3 regions of the Streptomyces sp. NPDC051776 genome follow, and region 2 is predicted to be linked to each of the others. Evidence: predicted binding sites of a transcription regulator. Region 2 holds the regulator's gene; each other region holds the start of a gene.
What was found. The regulator HrcA, encoded in region 2, represses chaperone genes, less so after heat shock. The targets are predictions, from matches to a motif close to TTNGCACTCNGNNNNNCNGAGTGCNAA.

Region 1 (5,465 bases), on a different contig from region 2:
GTTACAGTCTTGAACAACGCACGTGTCCACTTCATGTCGGGGTGGGCGCAGACAAATGCCCGGGCTGCCGCCCGGAGCCACACCGCTCATCCAGAGGGGCAGAGGGAACGGCCCGTTGAAGCCCCGGCAACCCTCCAGTCGGTCTCGTGCATCCCGCGGCGAGGCTCCCGGCTCGGGAAGGTGCCAATTCCGTCTCGTGGCGAAGTCCGCCACGGGGAAGATGAGGAGAAAGGGCCTCGCCTCCATGGCTGTGCAAACCGTTGCAAGCAGCACCGACTCCGTCTCGCTCGGACCCGCCGCCGCGTTGTCCTGCCGTGAGTGCGGCGAACGCTTCCCGCTCGGCCCGATCTTCGCGTGCCAGGCGTGTTTCGGGCCGCTCGAGGTGGCGTACGACCTGCCGAGCGGTGACCCCGAGGGCCTGCGGAAGCGCATCGAGGCCGGGCCCGGCAACCTCTGGCGGTACGCCCCACTGCTGCCCGTCCCCGAGGACGTGGCGGGCAAGCCGAACCTGAACCCCGGTCTCACCAAGCTCGTGCAGGCCGACAACCTCGCCCGTGAGCTGGGCGTCAGCGGTGGCCTGCACGTCAAGGACGACTCCGGGAACCCGACCCACTCGTTCAAGGACCGCGTCGTCGCCATCGCCGTCGAGGCCGCGCGGGCCTTCGGCTTCACCACCTTGTCCTGCTCCTCCACGGGCAACCTCGCGGGCGCGGTCGGCGCCGCGGCCGCCCGCGCCGGCTTCCGCTCCTGTGTGTTCATCCCGCACGACCTGGAGGCGGGCAAGGTCGTCATGGCCGCGGTCTACGGCGGTGAACTGGTCGGCATCGAGGGCACGTACGACGACGTGAACCGATTCTGCAGCGAGCTGATCGGCGACCCTGCCGGCGAGGGCTGGGGCTTCGTCAACGTCAATCTGCGCCCGTACTACGGCGAGGGGTCGAAGACCCTGGCGTACGAGATCGCGGAGCAACTCGGCTGGCGCATCCCGGACAACATCGTGATCCCGATCGCCTCGGGCTCCCAGCTCACGAAGATCGACAAGGGGCTGAAGGAGCTGATCGAGCTCGGGCTCGTCGAGGACAAGCCGTACAAGATCTTCGGTGCCCAGGCGGAGGGCTGCTCCCCGGTGTCGCGGGCGTTCAAGGACGGCCACGACGTCGTACGGCCCGTCAAGCCGGACACCATCGCCAAGTCGCTCGCCATCGGCAACCCGGCCGACGGACCGTACGTGCTCGACATCTGCCGCCGTACGGGCGGTGCGGTCGAGGACGTCACCGATGAGCAGGTCGTCGATGCCATCAAGCTGCTGGCCCGGACCGAGGGCATCTTCGCGGAGACCGCGGGCGGCGTGACCGTCGGCGTGCTGCGCAAGCTGGTCGAGACCGGGCAGCTCGACCCGGCCGGTGAGACGGTCGTGCTCAACACCGGCGACGGGCTGAAGACCCTGGACGCCGTCGCTCCGACCGCGGGTCCCACGGCGACCATCCGGCCGAGCCTGGACGCGTTCCGCGCCGCGGGGCTGGCGGGCTGAGGGTGCGCGCGGCGCGCCGCGGGAGCGGCGCGGGCCGACGCCCTTCCGCTCCGCACGTGTTGAATCACTCCACCACCCGCTTCCTCCACCCCTCCCACCGAAGGTGAACCGCATGAGCGTCAACGTCCGCATCCCGACCATCCTGCGCACGTACACCGGCGGCCAAGCCGAGGTGAGGGCCGAAGGCGCGACTCTCGCCGAGGTCATCGAGTCGCTGGAGAAGAACCACCCGGGCATCGCCGCGCGCGTCCTGGACGACACCGGCAAGCTGCGCCGTTTCGTGAACGTCTACGTCAACGACGACGACGTGCGGTTCGAGGACGGGCTGCAGACGCCGACCCCCGACGGCGTCGGCGTCTCGATCATTCCGGCGGTCGCGGGCGGCTGCTGACAGACCGTCCACCAACAGCCCCACAACGTGCGTCGACGGTGAATTTCAACAACCTTTCGTAATCGGTCTCGCCCCCTCCGTGAGAGAAGCGGAGGGGGAAATTCCGCGCCATTGAGCGCGGTAGGGTTGGGCGCATCCCCCCTAGGCGTCTTTGCCGAACGCATATGAGTACCGACAAGTTGTGCCCCAAGTGTGTGCACGATTTGCCGGATTGGTGAGCAATGCCCGGCCCGAGTTGCCCCGAATTAACGGTAATTCAACGGGAATTGCCGTTCGAGCGTGCCCAGAATTCTCGTCTGATTGACCTGTTGCAGACGGCATTCGTGCAGATACATTCAGCCGCGGTCGACGCGTTCCGGCACACACCTGGGGCACCCCTGCCGACGGCTGGGGGCGCCGTGTGAGGTCTGGGTGAAGTCTGACCCGGGTCCGCGGAGTGCGGTCCTGCGCAAGGGCCAGTAATAGGGGAGTTAGGGATGGCTCAGGGCACCGTCAAGTGGTTCAACGCGGAGAAGGGGTACGGCTTCATCGCGGTCGACGGTGGTGCCGACGTCTTCGTGCACTACAGCGCGATTCAGATGGACGGCTACCGCACCCTCGAAGAAGGTCAGCGGGTCGAGTTCGAGATCTCGCAGGGCCAGAAGGGGCCGCAGGCGGACATGGTCCGTGTAGCGGGCTGATACCAAGGACGCGCCGACTGACCACTGGCGTACGAGCGAAGGGCTCGCCCCGTCCGGGGGCGGGCCCTTCGTCTTTGGGTGGGGCCTTCGCTTTTGGGCGGGTGCCGTCGGTGCCGTGACGGGCCGGGCGGGGCGGGGTGTTCGCGGACGGCGGTGCATCGACGCGGGTCTGTGCCGTGCCCGCCGTGCCCGCCGTGGGCCGGTCTCGGGCCGGTCGCGGGCCCGTCGCGGGCCGGTTGCGAGGGCCGCGGGAGCCTTTGGGGCGCTTGCACTCGATGGCCCCGAGTGCTAATCATTGGCGTTAGCACTCTCAGGTTGAGAGTGACAGAAGGACCGGGTCGGTGAGGCCGACAGGCCGGGCGGGGCAAGGGACCGCCGGGCAGGCAGGCCGTCCGTCGCGGGCGCCACGCGGTCCGGAGCAATCCACCGTCCCCCGGCTTCGGCGGGGGGAACCCCAGTCCGTGGAGGACACTTCACATGGCCAAGATCATCGCGTTCGACGAGGAGGCGCGGCGCGGCCTCGAGCGCGGGATGAACCAGCTCGCCGACGCCGTCAGGGTGACCCTCGGCCCCAAGGGCCGGAACGTCGTCCTCGAGAAGAAGTGGGGCGCTCCCACGATCACCAACGATGGTGTTTCCATCGCCAAGGAGATCGAGCTCGAGGACCCCTACGAGAAGATCGGCGCCGAGCTGGTCAAGGAGGTCGCGAAGAAGACGGACGACGTCGCCGGTGACGGCACGACGACCGCGACCGTTCTCGCCCAGGCTCTCGTCAAGGAGGGCCTTCGCAACGTCGCCGCCGGCGCCAACCCGATGGCTCTGAAGCGCGGCATCGAGAAGGCTGTCGAGTCCGTCTCGGCCGCCCTGCTCGAGCAGGCCAAGGACGTGGAGACCAAGGAGCAGATCGCCTCCACGGCCTCCATCTCCGCCGCCGACACCCAGATCGGTGAGCTCATCGCCGAGGCCATGGACAAGGTCGGCAAGGAAGGCGTCATCACCGTCGAGGAGTCGCAGACCTTCGGACTCGAGCTCGAGCTCACCGAGGGCATGCGCTTCGACAAGGGCTACATCTCCGCCTACTTCGCGACCGACATGGAGCGTATGGAGGCGGCCCTGGATGACCCGTACATCCTGATCGTCAACTCCAAGATCTCCGCGGTGAAGGACCTCCTTCCGCTGCTGGAGAAGGTCATGCAGTCCGGCAAGCCGCTGCTGATCATCGCGGAGGACGTCGAGGGCGAGGCGCTGTCCACCCTGGTCGTCAACAAGATCCGCGGCACCTTCAAGTCCGTTGCCGTGAAGGCCCCGGGCTTCGGTGACCGCCGCAAGGCCATGCTCGGCGACATCGCCATCCTCACCGGTGGCACCGTCATCTCCGAGGAGGTCGGCCTCAAGCTGGAGAACGCCGGTCTCGACCTTCTGGGCCGTGCCCGCAAGGTCGTCATCACCAAGGACGAGACGACCATCGTCGACGGTGCCGGTGACAGCGAGCAGGTCCAGGGCCGGGTCAACCAGATCCGCGCCGAGATCGACAACTCGGACTCGGACTACGACCGCGAGAAGCTCCAGGAGCGCCTCGCGAAGCTGGCCGGCGGCGTGGCCGTCATCAAGGCCGGTGCCGCGACCGAGGTCGAGCTCAAGGAGCGCAAGCACCGCATCGAGGACGCGGTGCGCAACGCCAAGGCCGCCGTCGAGGAGGGCATCGTCGCCGGTGGTGGCGTGGCCCTGCTCCAGGCTTCCTCGGTCTTCGAGAAGCTCGAACTCGAGGGCGACGAGGCCACCGGTGCCAACGCCGTCAAGCTGGCCCTGGAGGCCCCGCTCAAGCAGATCGCCGTCAATGGTGGTCTCGAGGGCGGCGTCGTCGTGGAGAAGGTGCGCAACCTGGCCGTCGGCCACGGTCTGAACGCCGCCACCGGCGAATACGTCGACATGATCGCCGAGGGCATCATCGACCCGGCCAAGGTCACGCGCTCCGCTCTGCAGAACGCGGCTTCCATCGCCGGTCTGTTCCTCACCACCGAGGCCGTCGTCGCCGACAAGCCGGAGAAGGCCGCCGCGGCGGCCCCGGGTGGCATGCCGGGCGGTGACATGGACTTCTGATCCGCCTCCCCAAGCGCTCGGCTGCGCCCGGGCAGGGGAAAACAGGTTGATCGACCGTCCTGAACACTGGGGCGGCACCCGTGAGGGTGCCGCCCCAGTGGCGTTCATGCGGTGATGCGGTCCCGTTTGCCGTTTGCCGTTTGCGCTGCCGCTGCCGATGTCGTTCCGCTTCCGTGCCTTCGGGGCACGGGCCGGACAGCGGGCGTGCGTCAGGAGCCGTACGGATGTCCGCCGGGCTGCTGCGGCTGGTGCGGCTGCTGCGGTTGAGTCTGCGGCTGGTGCGGCTGGTGCGGCTGGTGCGGCTGGTGCTGTTGCGGTGCGTAGGGCTGTGCCGGCTGCTGAGGTGCGTACCCCTGGGGATGCTGCGGCTGGCCCTGCGGCGGTGTCGGCGGCTGGTGCGAGGCGGGCGGGCCGTATGGGGCGCCCTGCTGGGGAACCGGAGTACCGTACGGGCTGCCGTACTGCGGGGCAGGGGCGGGGACGGCATGCGGCGGCTGCGGAGCCGCCGGAACGCCCGGCTGCAGGTGGGACCCCTGCATCGCAGGAGCCTGCTGCGGAAAGGCGGGTGCGGCCTGCTGGTCGAAGCCGGGCGCTCCCGGGGCGCCCGGCTGCTGAGGGAACCCCTGGGCGGCGGGTGCGCCCTGGGCGTACGGCGTGACCGGCGCGCCATAGGGCGCACCGGTGACGAGCGAGATTAGCTCGTCCATCTCGTTGCGCCACATCCGGTGGACGTTGATACGGGTCGGCGTCTGCTCCCCGGGGA
Region 2 (5,465 bases):
CCGTTCAGGACCAGCGGCCCGTACGGCCCAGCAGCAGGGCCGTCGCCGCGGTACCCGCCGTGGAGGTGCGCAGCACGGTTGGACCGAGCCGGTACGGCTTCGCCCCCGCTTCCCCGAACGCGGCCAGCTCCTCCGGCGAGACGCCGCCCTCGGGGCCGACGACGAGCACGATGTCCCCCTGGGCGGGGAGTTCGGCGGTGGCCAGCGGTTCGCCGCCCTCCTCGTGGAGCACGCCCGCGAACGCCGCGTCCGCGAGCAGCCCGGCCACCTCTCGCGTCGTCATCGGCCCGGCCACCTCGGGGAAGCGGAGACGGCGGGCCTGCTTTCCCGCCTCACGGGCAGTGGTCCGCCACTTGGTCAGCGCCTTCGTCCCGCGCTCGCCCCGCCACTGGGTGACACAACGCGCCGCCGCCCACGGCACGATCGCATCGGCGCCGGTCTCCGTCATGGTCTCGACGGCGAGCTCGCCCCGGTCGCCCTTGGGCAGCGCCTGGACGACGGTGATCCGGGGCCGCGGCTCGGGCTCCTCGCGCCACGCCGAGACCGCGACGTCCAGCCGGTCCTTGCCTTCGACCGCGGCCACGGTGCCGTACGCGCCGGTGCCCGCCCCGTCCGTCAGCACGACCTCCTCGCCGACCCGCAACCGCCGTACGGACACCGCGTGGCGGCCCTCGGGCCCCTCTAGGGCGACGGCCGTGGCGCCCTCGTGCCGGAGGCGGTGCAGCAGGTCGCGGTCGGCGAGGAAGACCGGTGCCGTCACGACCCGGCTCCGGTCACCAACGACTCGCGCGCCGACTCCAGTTCTGCCACCAGCACCTCGACCAGCTCACCGGCCGGGAGCTGGCGCGCCAGCCGGTGGCCCTGCCCCGCCCAGAGCGCCATGCCCTGCGGGTCACCCGCCGTGGCCGCGGCCTTGCGCAGCCCCGCGGTCATGTGGTGGATCTGCGGATAGGCGGCCGGGGCGTATCGCCCGTGCTCGCGGATGAACCGGTTGACCAGGCCGCGGGCCGGGCGTCCCGAGAAGGCCCGGGTCAGTTCGGTCCGCGGGAACAGCGGATCGGTCATGGCCCGCTTGTGCAGGGCGTTGGCGCCCGACTCCGCGGCGACGAGGAAGGCGGTGCCGAGCTGGGCCGCCTCCGCGCCGGCTGCCAGTGCACCCGCGATCTGGCCGCCCCGCATCACCCCGCCCGCGGCGATGATCGGCAGCTGGACGGCCTCGCCGACCTGTGCGACGAGCGTCAGCAGACCGACCCCGGACGAGGTGCCGTCGGCCTGCGGGTCGTCGTGGTGGGTGCCCTGGTGGCCACCGGCCTCGATGCCCTGGACGCAGACGGCGTCGGCACCCGCCCACTGGGCCGCCTGCGCTTCGTCGGGGCTCGTGACGGTGACGACCGTGAGCGTGCCCGTCTTGGCGAACGCGTCCAGGGCGGCCCGCGAAGGGCAGCCGAAGGTGAAGGAGACGACGGGGACGGGGTCGTCGAGCAGGATCGCGAGCTTGGCCTCGTACGCGTCGTCCATGCTGCCGTCGGTGTCGCCGAGCGGCGTCTCGTACCAGGACGCCTCGCCCGCGAGCTGCTCCCGGTAGACCTCGAGCGCACCGGCGTCCGCGAGCGAGGGCTGCGGCATGAACACATTCACCCCGAAGGGGCGCTCGGTCAGCCCGCGGAGCCGCTTGACCTCCTGGTACATCGCCTCCGGCGTCTTGTACCCGGCGGCGAGGAATCCGAGGCCGCCCGCCTCGCACACGGCTGCGGCGAGCTCGGGGCAGGAGGCCCCGCCGGCCATGGGGGCCTGCACGATCGGGTACGGCGACAGATCCGAGAACACGGAGGGCATGGCCGTATGGTGTCACGCGGTTCCGTCCCGCGGCTGATCGGGTCAGCCGGTCCCCCATCGCTGTGGGCATGCGTTCGCCGGGGCCGGGGCCCGGCGAAGTCCGGGGGGCGGCGGCCCGCAGACGGCAACGGCGGGGGCACCTCCCTGTGTTTGCCGCTCACGCGGCAAGCCCGCACCGTGCTGCGGTTCGCCGATTCTCACGTGGCCGCGAGTCGGCGGGTTCGGTGTGCCCATCCTCCCTCGGGACTTCGTCCGGGGCCCGGACGAATTCGACGCCTGCCACCGGTTGGCCTCGGCCAAGACCGGTCAGCGGCCGTTGAAGGCGTCCTTCAGGCGGGAGAACAGCCCCTGCTGCCCCGGCTGGAAGTGCCCCGAGGGCCGCTCCTCACCGCGCAGCTTCGCGAGCTGCCGCAGCAGATCCTCCTGCTGCGGATCGAGCTTCGTGGGTGTCTGGACCTCGACGTGGACCACCAGATCGCCGCGCCCGCCGCCCCGCAGGTGCGTGACGCCGCGCTGGTGGAGCGGGATCGACTGCCCCGACTGCGTGCCGGGCCGGATGTCGACCTCCTCCAGCCCGTCGAGCGTCTCCAGCGGCACCTTCGTGCCGAGCGCGGCCGCCGTCATCGGGATGGTGACAGTGCAGTGCAGGTCGTCCCCGCGCCGCTGGAACACCGGGTGCGGCATCTCGTGGATCTCGACGTACAGGTCGCCCGCGGGGCCGCCGCCCGGGCCGACCTCGCCCTCGCCGGCGAGCTGGATGCGGGTGCCGTTGTCCACGCCCGCCGGGATCTTGACGGTGAGGGTGCGCCGCGAGCGGATGCGCCCGTCGCCCGCGCACTCCGGGCAGGGGTTGGGCACGACCGTGCCGAAGCCCTGGCACTGCGGGCACGGCCGCGAGGTCATGACCTGGCCGAGGAAGGACCGCGTCACCTGCGAGACCTCGCCGCGCCCCCGGCACATGTCGCAGGTCTGCGCGGAGGTGCCGGGCGCGGCGCCCTCGCCCGAGCACGTGGTGCACACGACGGCGGTGTCGACCTGGATGTCCTTCGTGGTGCCGAAGGCCGCCTCGTCCAGCTCGATGTCGAGCCGGATCATGGCGTCCTGGCCGCGCCGTGTGCGCGACCTCGGGCCGCGCTGGGACGCGGTGCCGAAGAAGGCGTCCATGATGTCGGAGAAGTTGCCGAATCCCGCGCCGAAGCCGCCCGCGCCGCCGCCCGCGGCTGCGCCGGAGAGCGGGTCCCCGCCGAGGTCGTAGACCTGCTTCTTCTGCGGGTCGGAGAGCACCTCGTAAGCGGCGTTGATCTCCTTGAACCGCTCCTGGGTCTTCGGGTCCGGGTTGACGTCCGGGTGCAGCTCACGGGCGAGGCGACGGAACGCCTTCTTGATCTCGTCCTGCCCTGCGTCGCGGCGCACGCCGAGGACGGCGTAGTAGTCCGTGGCCACTTACGACTCCGCCAGGATCTGTCCGACGTAACGTGCCACTGCGCGTACCGCTCCCATCGTTCCGGGGTAGTCCATGCGGGTCGGTCCGACCACGCCGAGTTTGGCGACTGCCTCGTCGCCCGAACCGTAGCCGACCGCGACGACCGATGTGGAAGTCAGCCCCTCATGGGCGTTCTCATGCCCGATTCGTACGGTCATGCCCGAGTCCTTGGCCTCGCCGAGCAGCTTGAGGAGCACCACCTGCTCCTCCAGAGCCTCCAGCACCGGCCGAATGGTCAGGGGGAAGTCGTGCCCGAAGCGGGTGAGATTGGCCGTGCCGCCGATCACCAGCCGCTCCTCGGTCTCCTCCACCAGGGTCTCCAGCAGCGTCGCCACGACCGTGGAGACCGCGGGATGGTCCTCCGCCTCGAAGGAGTCCGGCAGATCCTGGACGAGCTGGGGCACATCGGCGAAACGCCTGCCTCCGACACGGCTGTTGAGCCGCGCCCGGAGGTCGGCGAGTGAGCTTTCACCGAAGGGCGCGGGCAGGTCGACCATGCGCTGCTCCACGCGGCCGGTGTCCGTGATCAGCACCAGCATCAGCCGGGCGGGGGCAAGCGACAGCAGTTCCACGTGCCGGATGGTCGATCGCGTCAGCGACGGGTACTGCACCACGGCGACCTGCCGCGTGAGCTGTGCCAGCAGCCGGACGGTACGGCCGACCACGTCGTCGAGGTCGACGGCGCCGTCCAGGAAGTTGTGGATGGCGCGGCGCTCGGCCTGGGACAGCGGCTTGACGCCCGCGAGCCTGTCGACGAAGAGGCGGTAGCCCTTGTCCGTCGGGATGCGGCCCGCGCTCGTGTGCGGCTGGGCGATGTAGCCCTCTTCCTCCAGCACCGACATGTCGTTACGGACGGTGGCCGGGGAGACACCGAGGCCGTGCCGCTCCGTGAGCGCCTTGGAGCCCACGGGTTCCTCCGTGCCCACGTAGTCCTGGACGATGGCGCGCAGCACTTCGAGTCTGCGTTCGCTGAGCATGCGCACACCTCCAGCTGTGGTCCCTCGGTCCGGGCTTGGCACTCGCTGTGTCTGAGTGCCAGCTTCCCCCCGGCCAGTGTACGGCGCAGTGGTATGACCAGGGCAAGGGCGGCCCGCTCGCCCGGGGCCCGTCCCGCGCCCGCGGCCTATGTGAACTCGGCAGCGAGCAACGCTACCTGGCTGGGACTAGCGTCGTCGTATGAACCGCACTTGGGAAGAGGCGGGCTGGGAGCAGCTCACACCGGGCGTCGCCCGTCGCCGCCTGCCGCGCTGGGACGCGACGGCCGGCCTTGTCCACGGGCCGGCCGCCGTGCTCATGGTGGATGCGGGTGCGACGCTGCTCGAGGGCGCCCAGTTGCGGCACCAGGCGGAGGAGGTACTGGGGCGCCGGGTGACGCATCTCGCACTCACGCATCCGCACTTCGACCACCTGCTGGGCTCCGCGGCGTTCGCGGGGACGCAGATCTACGGCGCGATCCGGATGGACCTGATGATGGGCGGCACGCGGGCGCGCGAGACGCTGCGCGACGACGCCGTACGGCACGGACTCGACGGCGAGGCCGCGACCGAGGCCGCCGAGTTGCTGCCGCGGCCGAATCACCTGGTCAGCGGGGAGATGACGGTCCCGCTCGGCGACGGGCGGGACGCGGTGCTCGTCAACGTCGGCCCCGGGCACAGCGGACACGACCTGGCCGTACTGGTGCCCGGGCGCGGGGGCGAGGCCAGCGTCGTCTTCTGCGGCGACCTGGTGGAGGAGTCGGGCGAGCCGCAGGCGGGCCCCGACGCGGTCCCCGCCCAGTGGCCCGCCGCGCTGGACCGGCTCTTGGCCCTCGGCGGCGAGGACGCACTGTACGTGCCCGGTCACGGAGCGGTGGTCGATGCGGCCTTCGTACGGGCGCAGCGCGACGAGCTGGCGGCCCGGTTCGGCGTGTCGTAGGCGCGCCGTACCGCGGGTCCGTAAGATCGGCCGGATGCGCAGCAGAAGTTACGGGCCGGACCTCACCCCGCCGTGGAAGAAGCAGAAGCCCGCACCCGAGGTGCCGGTGGAGGCGGACATGGTGGTCGAGGAGGTCGCGACCGGTTTCTGCGGCGCGGTGGTGCGCTGGGAGAAAACGGCCGAGGGCCCGACCGTCACCCTGGAGGACCGCTTCCTCAAGCAGCGCGTCTTT
Region 3 (5,465 bases), on a different contig from region 2:
CCGAGCCCGCGGAGAGCGCCGCCGCCCTGGCCGCCAGGCTGGACTTCGACGATCCACTGGCCCGGCCCTCCACGGACGAAACGGACCAGGGCTGGGGGGACCGGCACTCGGGCGGCGACAGCGCCGCCGATCTGGCCCGCTTCCTCGACGAGAAGCCGCCGCACCACGTCTGACGGGCCGCCCGCCCGGCCAGGACCGTGCCGCCGCCTCGGCCGTGCTCACCGGTTGCGCTCCGGGGTCTGCAGCCGGGCCCGCTCGCGTACCGCGTACCCGTGGACCAGCCCCCGTGCGACGAGCAGTATGCCGGAGGCGGCGCCGGGCAAGGTGACCACGCCCAGCCGCTGGGCCTGTGGACCCGGTCGAAAGTGATCCGCCGGATCGCGCCGGGCGCCGATGTCCCGCGGTTCTCCACTCCGCACCGCCCCGAACCGCGCCGCGATTGCCGCGGCTCTCCCGCGGTCCAGGCTACGGCCGGTGCTTCTGGGCGGGCAGACGGTCCCGTGCCGTGCCGTCCCGCTGGGCCGCCAGGAGGTCGCGGATCTCGGCCAGCAGCTCGATCTCGGTCACCTCGGCCGGTGTCGCCTCCACGGGAGCCTTCGCGGCCTGCCGCTCCTTGTACCGGTTCATGGGCAGAATCATGAGGAAGTAGACGACCGTGGCCGTGATGAGGAACGTGATCGTGGCGCTGAGGACCGAGCCCCAGAGAAAGTAGAGCCCATCGGTGACCTCCCCCGATGAGTTCTTGACGCACCTGTCGCTCAGACACAGCGAGTAGTGGTCGAGGTTCGTGGAGCCGATGGCGCCCAGGACCGGATTGATGAAGCCCTTCACGACGCTGTTCACGATGTTCGTGAAGGCCGCTCCGATGACCACCGCGACGGCGAGATCCACCACGTTCCCGCGCATCAGGAACTGCTTGAAGCCCTGCAGGGCGCCCTTGTTCTCCTCGCTCACGTCGGAGCCTCTCTCTGCGCGCACGACCAAAGGAACAGACGGTTCCGCAATCTACGACAGGGAGGGCGAGCGCTGTCCATTCCCCTTCGCCGGAATGGGCCGCGGCGGCCACCAGCGCAGCCACGGTGGCGAGCAGGATGGCCAGGGTGCGACGACGCCTCCGCACGGCTCTGACCAGGCGATACCGTCGGCCGCCCGAGCGCACGGGCGCGAAGTGAGGAACCGAGCGAGGCGGGGGAGCGGGAAGCGCGCCACCGGTGTGACGGACGTTGCGGGACATGGGCAGGACACCACCTGTCGTGGAGAGCGGGGTCGCCGAAGCGCTGGGGAGAGCTGTTTCGCTCTCGTTCCGCCCTCACACTGCCCGTGTTCGCGCCGCCCCGCTGAGCCCTGTGGACAGCCCCACAGCTGTGGAAAACTTCGTCACCCTCACGTGACTGCCCGGGCACGCTCAGCCCCCGGAGGCCCGTCCCCGGAGGTGCGTCCGCGGAGGTGCGTCCGCGGAGGCCCGGCGACGAAACGCAGGTCCGCGACTTCCGCCCCCGGAGGCCCGTCCCCGGAGGTGCGTCCGCGGAGGTTCCGGAGCGCCACGAAGCGTCACGGAACCACCACTGAACACAGCCCACGCCAGCGCCTCCGGGCATCGCCTTCAGGCACCCCTCCCTCCCCAGCGCTACGGAAGCTCCAGCCCTGTGTCCATGCCATTCAGCGCCGTCGAGCAGAGACAGGAGCGGCCATCCGGCTCGGGCAGCGCCTTCACCGCGTCGAAGACGACGGACCGGAGCCGGGCCACGTTCTCCCCGAACACCCGCATGACCTCGGCCATCGAGACGCCCTCGCCCGTCTCCGCGCCCGCGTCGAGATCCGTCACCAAAGTCATCGTCGAGTAGCACAGCTCCAGCTCGCGCGCCAGGATCGCCTCCGGGTGCCCGGTCATGCCGACGACCGACCAGCCCTGCGCCGCGTGCCAGCGCGACTCCGCACGGGTCGAGAAGCGCGGCCCCTCCACCACCACGAGCGTCCCGCCGTCCACCGGCTCCCAGCCGTGGCCCTGCGCCGCGGCCAGCGCGGCCTCACGCCCCACTGGGCAGTACGGGTCGGCGAAGGCCACATGCACGACGTTCGGCACGCGTCCGTCCGGCAGCGCCTCGCCGTCGTAGAAGGTCTGCGTGCGCCCCTTCGTACGGTCCACGAGCTGGTCCGGTACGAGCAGCGTGCCCGGCCCGAACTCCGGCCGCAGACCACCCACCGCGCATGGCCCCAGCACCTGCCGGACGCCGAGCGAGCGCAGCGCCCACAGGTTGGCCCGGTAGTTGATGCGGTGCGGGGGGAGGTGGTGCTTGCGGCCGTGCCGGGGGAGGAACGCGACCCGGCGGCCGGAGATCTCGCCCAGGAACAGCGAGTCGCTCGGCGCACCGTAGGGGGTGTCGACCGTGACCTCGGTCACGTCGTCGAGGAAGGAGTAGAACCCCGACCCGCCGATGACGCCGATTTCCGCCTGGGAACTGCTCGTTTCGACCATGTGCCCCACCCTATGGGGGCCGGTGGTACGCCGGACCCCGCTCCCCCGGACTCGGAGGAAGGGGGGTCGGGTACGAATCAGCGACGGCGACCGGCCGGGCCGTTGTGCCTCAGGCCGCGCTGCCCGACCTCGCCGACGTCGACGAGGACGAAGACGAGGACGAAGACGACGACGAAGACGACGACGAAGACGACGACGAAGAAGACGAGGAGGGCGAAGCCGAGGACGAGGAACCGTCCGACGAGGAGGACGAGCCGCTGTTGCCCTTCGACTCGGTGGACGACCCGGACGAGGTCTTCGCCCCGTTACCGGCCGAATCGGACGACGAGCCGCGGCTGTCCGTCCGGTAGAAGCCGGAGCCCTTGAAGACGACACCGACCGCGGAGAACACCTTGCGCAGTCGCCCATTGCAGTTGGGGCACTCGGTGAGGGAATCGTCGGTGAACTTCTGCACCGCCTCGAGGCCCTCGCCGCACTCGGTGCACTGGTACTGATAGGTCGGCACTTGCTCCTCCTGGCACTCTCACTCGATGAGTGCTAACGACGCAATATAGTGCAGCATTCCGTCGGATCAGTCCACTGCAACCGGCACACGGTGATCGACCCCACGTGCCGAACCCGCTCCGGTCGTGCTCGCGCCCGGCGCACCCGAGCCCGCATCACCCGGGCCCGTACCGCGCAGGCCCGCATCACCCGTGCCCGTACGGCCCAAGCCCGCATCACCCTCACCCGGCGTCACCGGTGTCGCTCCCGCCGCGACCCGGCCCGGCCGACGGGGCGCGATACGCCCGCGCAGTGCGACCACGGTCGCCAGCGCCAGCGCCGTTCCGGTCAGTGGCACGGTGAACGCGGCGCTCGCACCGAAGCCGTCGGCGAGCCTCCCGGCAGCCGTCACCGCCGCGGCCTGCCCGAGGGCGACCGCTCCGGTCAGCCACGTGAACGCCTCGGTGCGGGACTCCGCCGGCACCAGCGACTCCACCAGCGTGTATCCCGTGATCAGAGCCGGAGCGATGCACAGCCCGGCCAGCAGCCCCAGCCCGCCCAGCGGCAGCGGTGCATGTACCGCCCAGAGGGCGGAGCACGCCAGCGCCAGCGCCGCGTACGAGACCAGCAGCCGTCGCTGCGGCGAGGTGCGCCAGGCGACGGCGCCGCAGGCCACGCCCGCGAGCATGTTGCCCGCGGCGAAGATCCCGTACAGCACGCCGTTGATGCCCGGGTGACCGGCCTCCTCGGCGAAGGCGGTCAGCGCGACCTGCATGCCGCCGAAGACCGAGCCGATGCCGAGGAACGCCACGGCCAGCACGCGTACGCCCGGTACGGCGAGGGCCGAGCCGCGCGCCTCGCTCCCGCCGGGTCCGGCCGCCCGCCGGTCGGCGGGCGGTGCCGTGCGGCGCTGGGCCGCGAAGAGAAGACCGCCCGCCAGCGTGAGCGCGGCCTCCGCGATCAGGCCCGCGGCCGGGTGCGCGCCGGTGGACAGCGCTGTCGCGAGCACCGGGCCGATCACGAACGTCAACTCGTCCGTGACGGACTCGAAGGCGGCCGCGGTCGTCAGGAGTGGGTTCCGTCCCCAACTCGTGCCGGGGCCGCTGGCGGAGCCGTCCCCAATGGCGCCCACGAGCAGTCCGGCGCCCCCGAGCGTGGACGCCCAGCGCGCCCGAACCATGGGGCCGATCTGCGGAACGGAGGCGCCGGTCGGCACGGCGGCGACGAAGAGCGCCCACAGGGGAGCGTGCGCCAGCGCGAGCGCCGTCAGCAGCGCCCCCGACGCCGCGTGGATCAGAACGCCGGGCACCAGGACCGCACTCTGCCCGTAGCGGTCGGCGAGTTTGCCGCCCTGCGGGGCGAACAGGGCCATGGAGACACCGGTGACGGCAGCGACCGCTCCCGCGACGCCGTACGAGCTCGTGGTGTGGCGGAGCAGCAGCACGATGCTGATCGTGAGCATCGCGAAGGGCTGCCGGGCAGCGAAGCCGGGCAGCAGGAATGTCCATGCGCCGGGTGTGCGCAGCAACTGCCCGTAGCCGGGACGCCTGACGGAACGTGCGGTGGTGGTGGAGACCGCGGATGCCACGGCCGTGCCTTTCTGCCGCCTGGTAGCGCGCCCGTGCCGGGATCACGGAGTGCGCCGAGAGCTGTCCTCTCGCGCGGGACCGGGGTAGATACCGGGTCCGCGCCGAGAAGGAGGCAGAAGGACCGCGGCCGCCGAGCGGTCGCGCCAGCTCTGCATCAGGCAGAGTGGATCGTTATGTGCCTCTTCATAGTACAGGGAGATGCGGCCCATTCCCTGTGATGTGTACGACCGGGGCGGCCTTCCCCCTGTGATTTGGTCGAACCTGGACGGTCAACGCCCCGAGGCCGAACAAGAGAGGCCGAACAAGAGAGGCCGAACAAGAGTGGACAAAAGTCGACGAGAGTCCTGGGTCGAGGCCCTGGACGGTGCCCGCCCCGGAGCCGGGCAAAGCGGAAAAGCGCGGACGAGAGCCTCGGCTATCGCCCGCCGCCGTTGCCCATGCTCAGCCAGCCCGCCAGCTTGCCGCCCGTCGACACCGCCCGCAACCGCTTCTCCGCCGCGTCCCGCACACGGTCCGTGGCCACGACGAGCAGTTCGTCCCCCCGCCGCAGCACGGTCGTCGGCGACGGCACGAAGCTCTCTCCGTCCCGTACCACCAGGGTGACCGCGGATCCCGCCGGCAGCCGCAGTTCGCCCACCTCCACACCGTGCATCCGCGACTCCCCCGGGACGGAGACGGACAGCAGGTGTCCGCTCAGCCTCTCCAGCGGCGCCGACTCGATCCCCAGGTCCGAGGTTGTGTCCACCTCGCCGAGCGGCAGATGGCCGGCGACCCAGGGCAGGGTCGGCCCCTGCACCAACGTGTAGACGATCACCAGCACGAAGACGATGTTGAAGATGTCCTTGCTGGCGTCGACCCCGTACACCATCGGGATCGTGGCGAGCACGATCGGCACCGCCCCACGCAGGCCCGCCCAG

Region 1: a site for HrcA is predicted at 2,868-2,894, ahead of groL (chaperonin GroEL). Genes of this name have one in related genera too.
Region 3: a site for HrcA is predicted at 2,991-3,017, ahead of AB0M26_RS00905 (FmdB family zinc ribbon protein). Genes of this name have one in related genera too.

What each region holds. Positions count from the first base shown of each region.
Region 1 covers NZ_JBFAYQ010000025.1:97,322-102,786, reverse strand. Annotated here, with positions in the region: SAM riboswitch class I at 84-227, shown strand; gene thrC (threonine synthase) at 245-1,531, shown strand; gene AB0M26_RS20145 (MoaD/ThiS family protein) at 1,644-1,922, shown strand; gene AB0M26_RS20140 (cold-shock protein) at 2,399-2,602, shown strand; gene groL (chaperonin GroEL) at 3,080-4,702, shown strand; gene AB0M26_RS20130 (hypothetical protein) at 4,912-5,465, opposite strand, start outside.
Region 2 covers NZ_JBFAYQ010000037.1:27,225-32,689, reverse strand. Annotated here, with positions in the region: gene AB0M26_RS24295 (16S rRNA (uracil(1498)-N(3))-methyltransferase) at 5-760, opposite strand; gene AB0M26_RS24290 (nitronate monooxygenase) at 757-1,836, opposite strand; gene dnaJ (molecular chaperone DnaJ) at 2,143-3,279, opposite strand; gene hrcA (heat-inducible transcriptional repressor HrcA) at 3,280-4,296, opposite strand; gene AB0M26_RS24275 (MBL fold metallo-hydrolase) at 4,496-5,233, shown strand; gene AB0M26_RS24270 (DUF3097 domain-containing protein) at 5,268-5,465, shown strand, end outside.
Region 3 covers NZ_JBFAYQ010000001.1:201,880-207,344, forward strand. Annotated here, with positions in the region: gene AB0M26_RS00890 (hypothetical protein) at 1-173, shown strand, start outside; gene mscL (large conductance mechanosensitive channel protein MscL) at 466-906, opposite strand; gene AB0M26_RS00900 (S-methyl-5'-thioadenosine phosphorylase) at 1,628-2,476, opposite strand; gene AB0M26_RS00905 (FmdB family zinc ribbon protein) at 2,586-2,981, opposite strand; partial or broken gene AB0M26_RS00910 (MFS transporter) at 3,228-4,547, opposite strand; gene AB0M26_RS00915 (potassium/proton antiporter) at 4,964-5,465, opposite strand, start outside.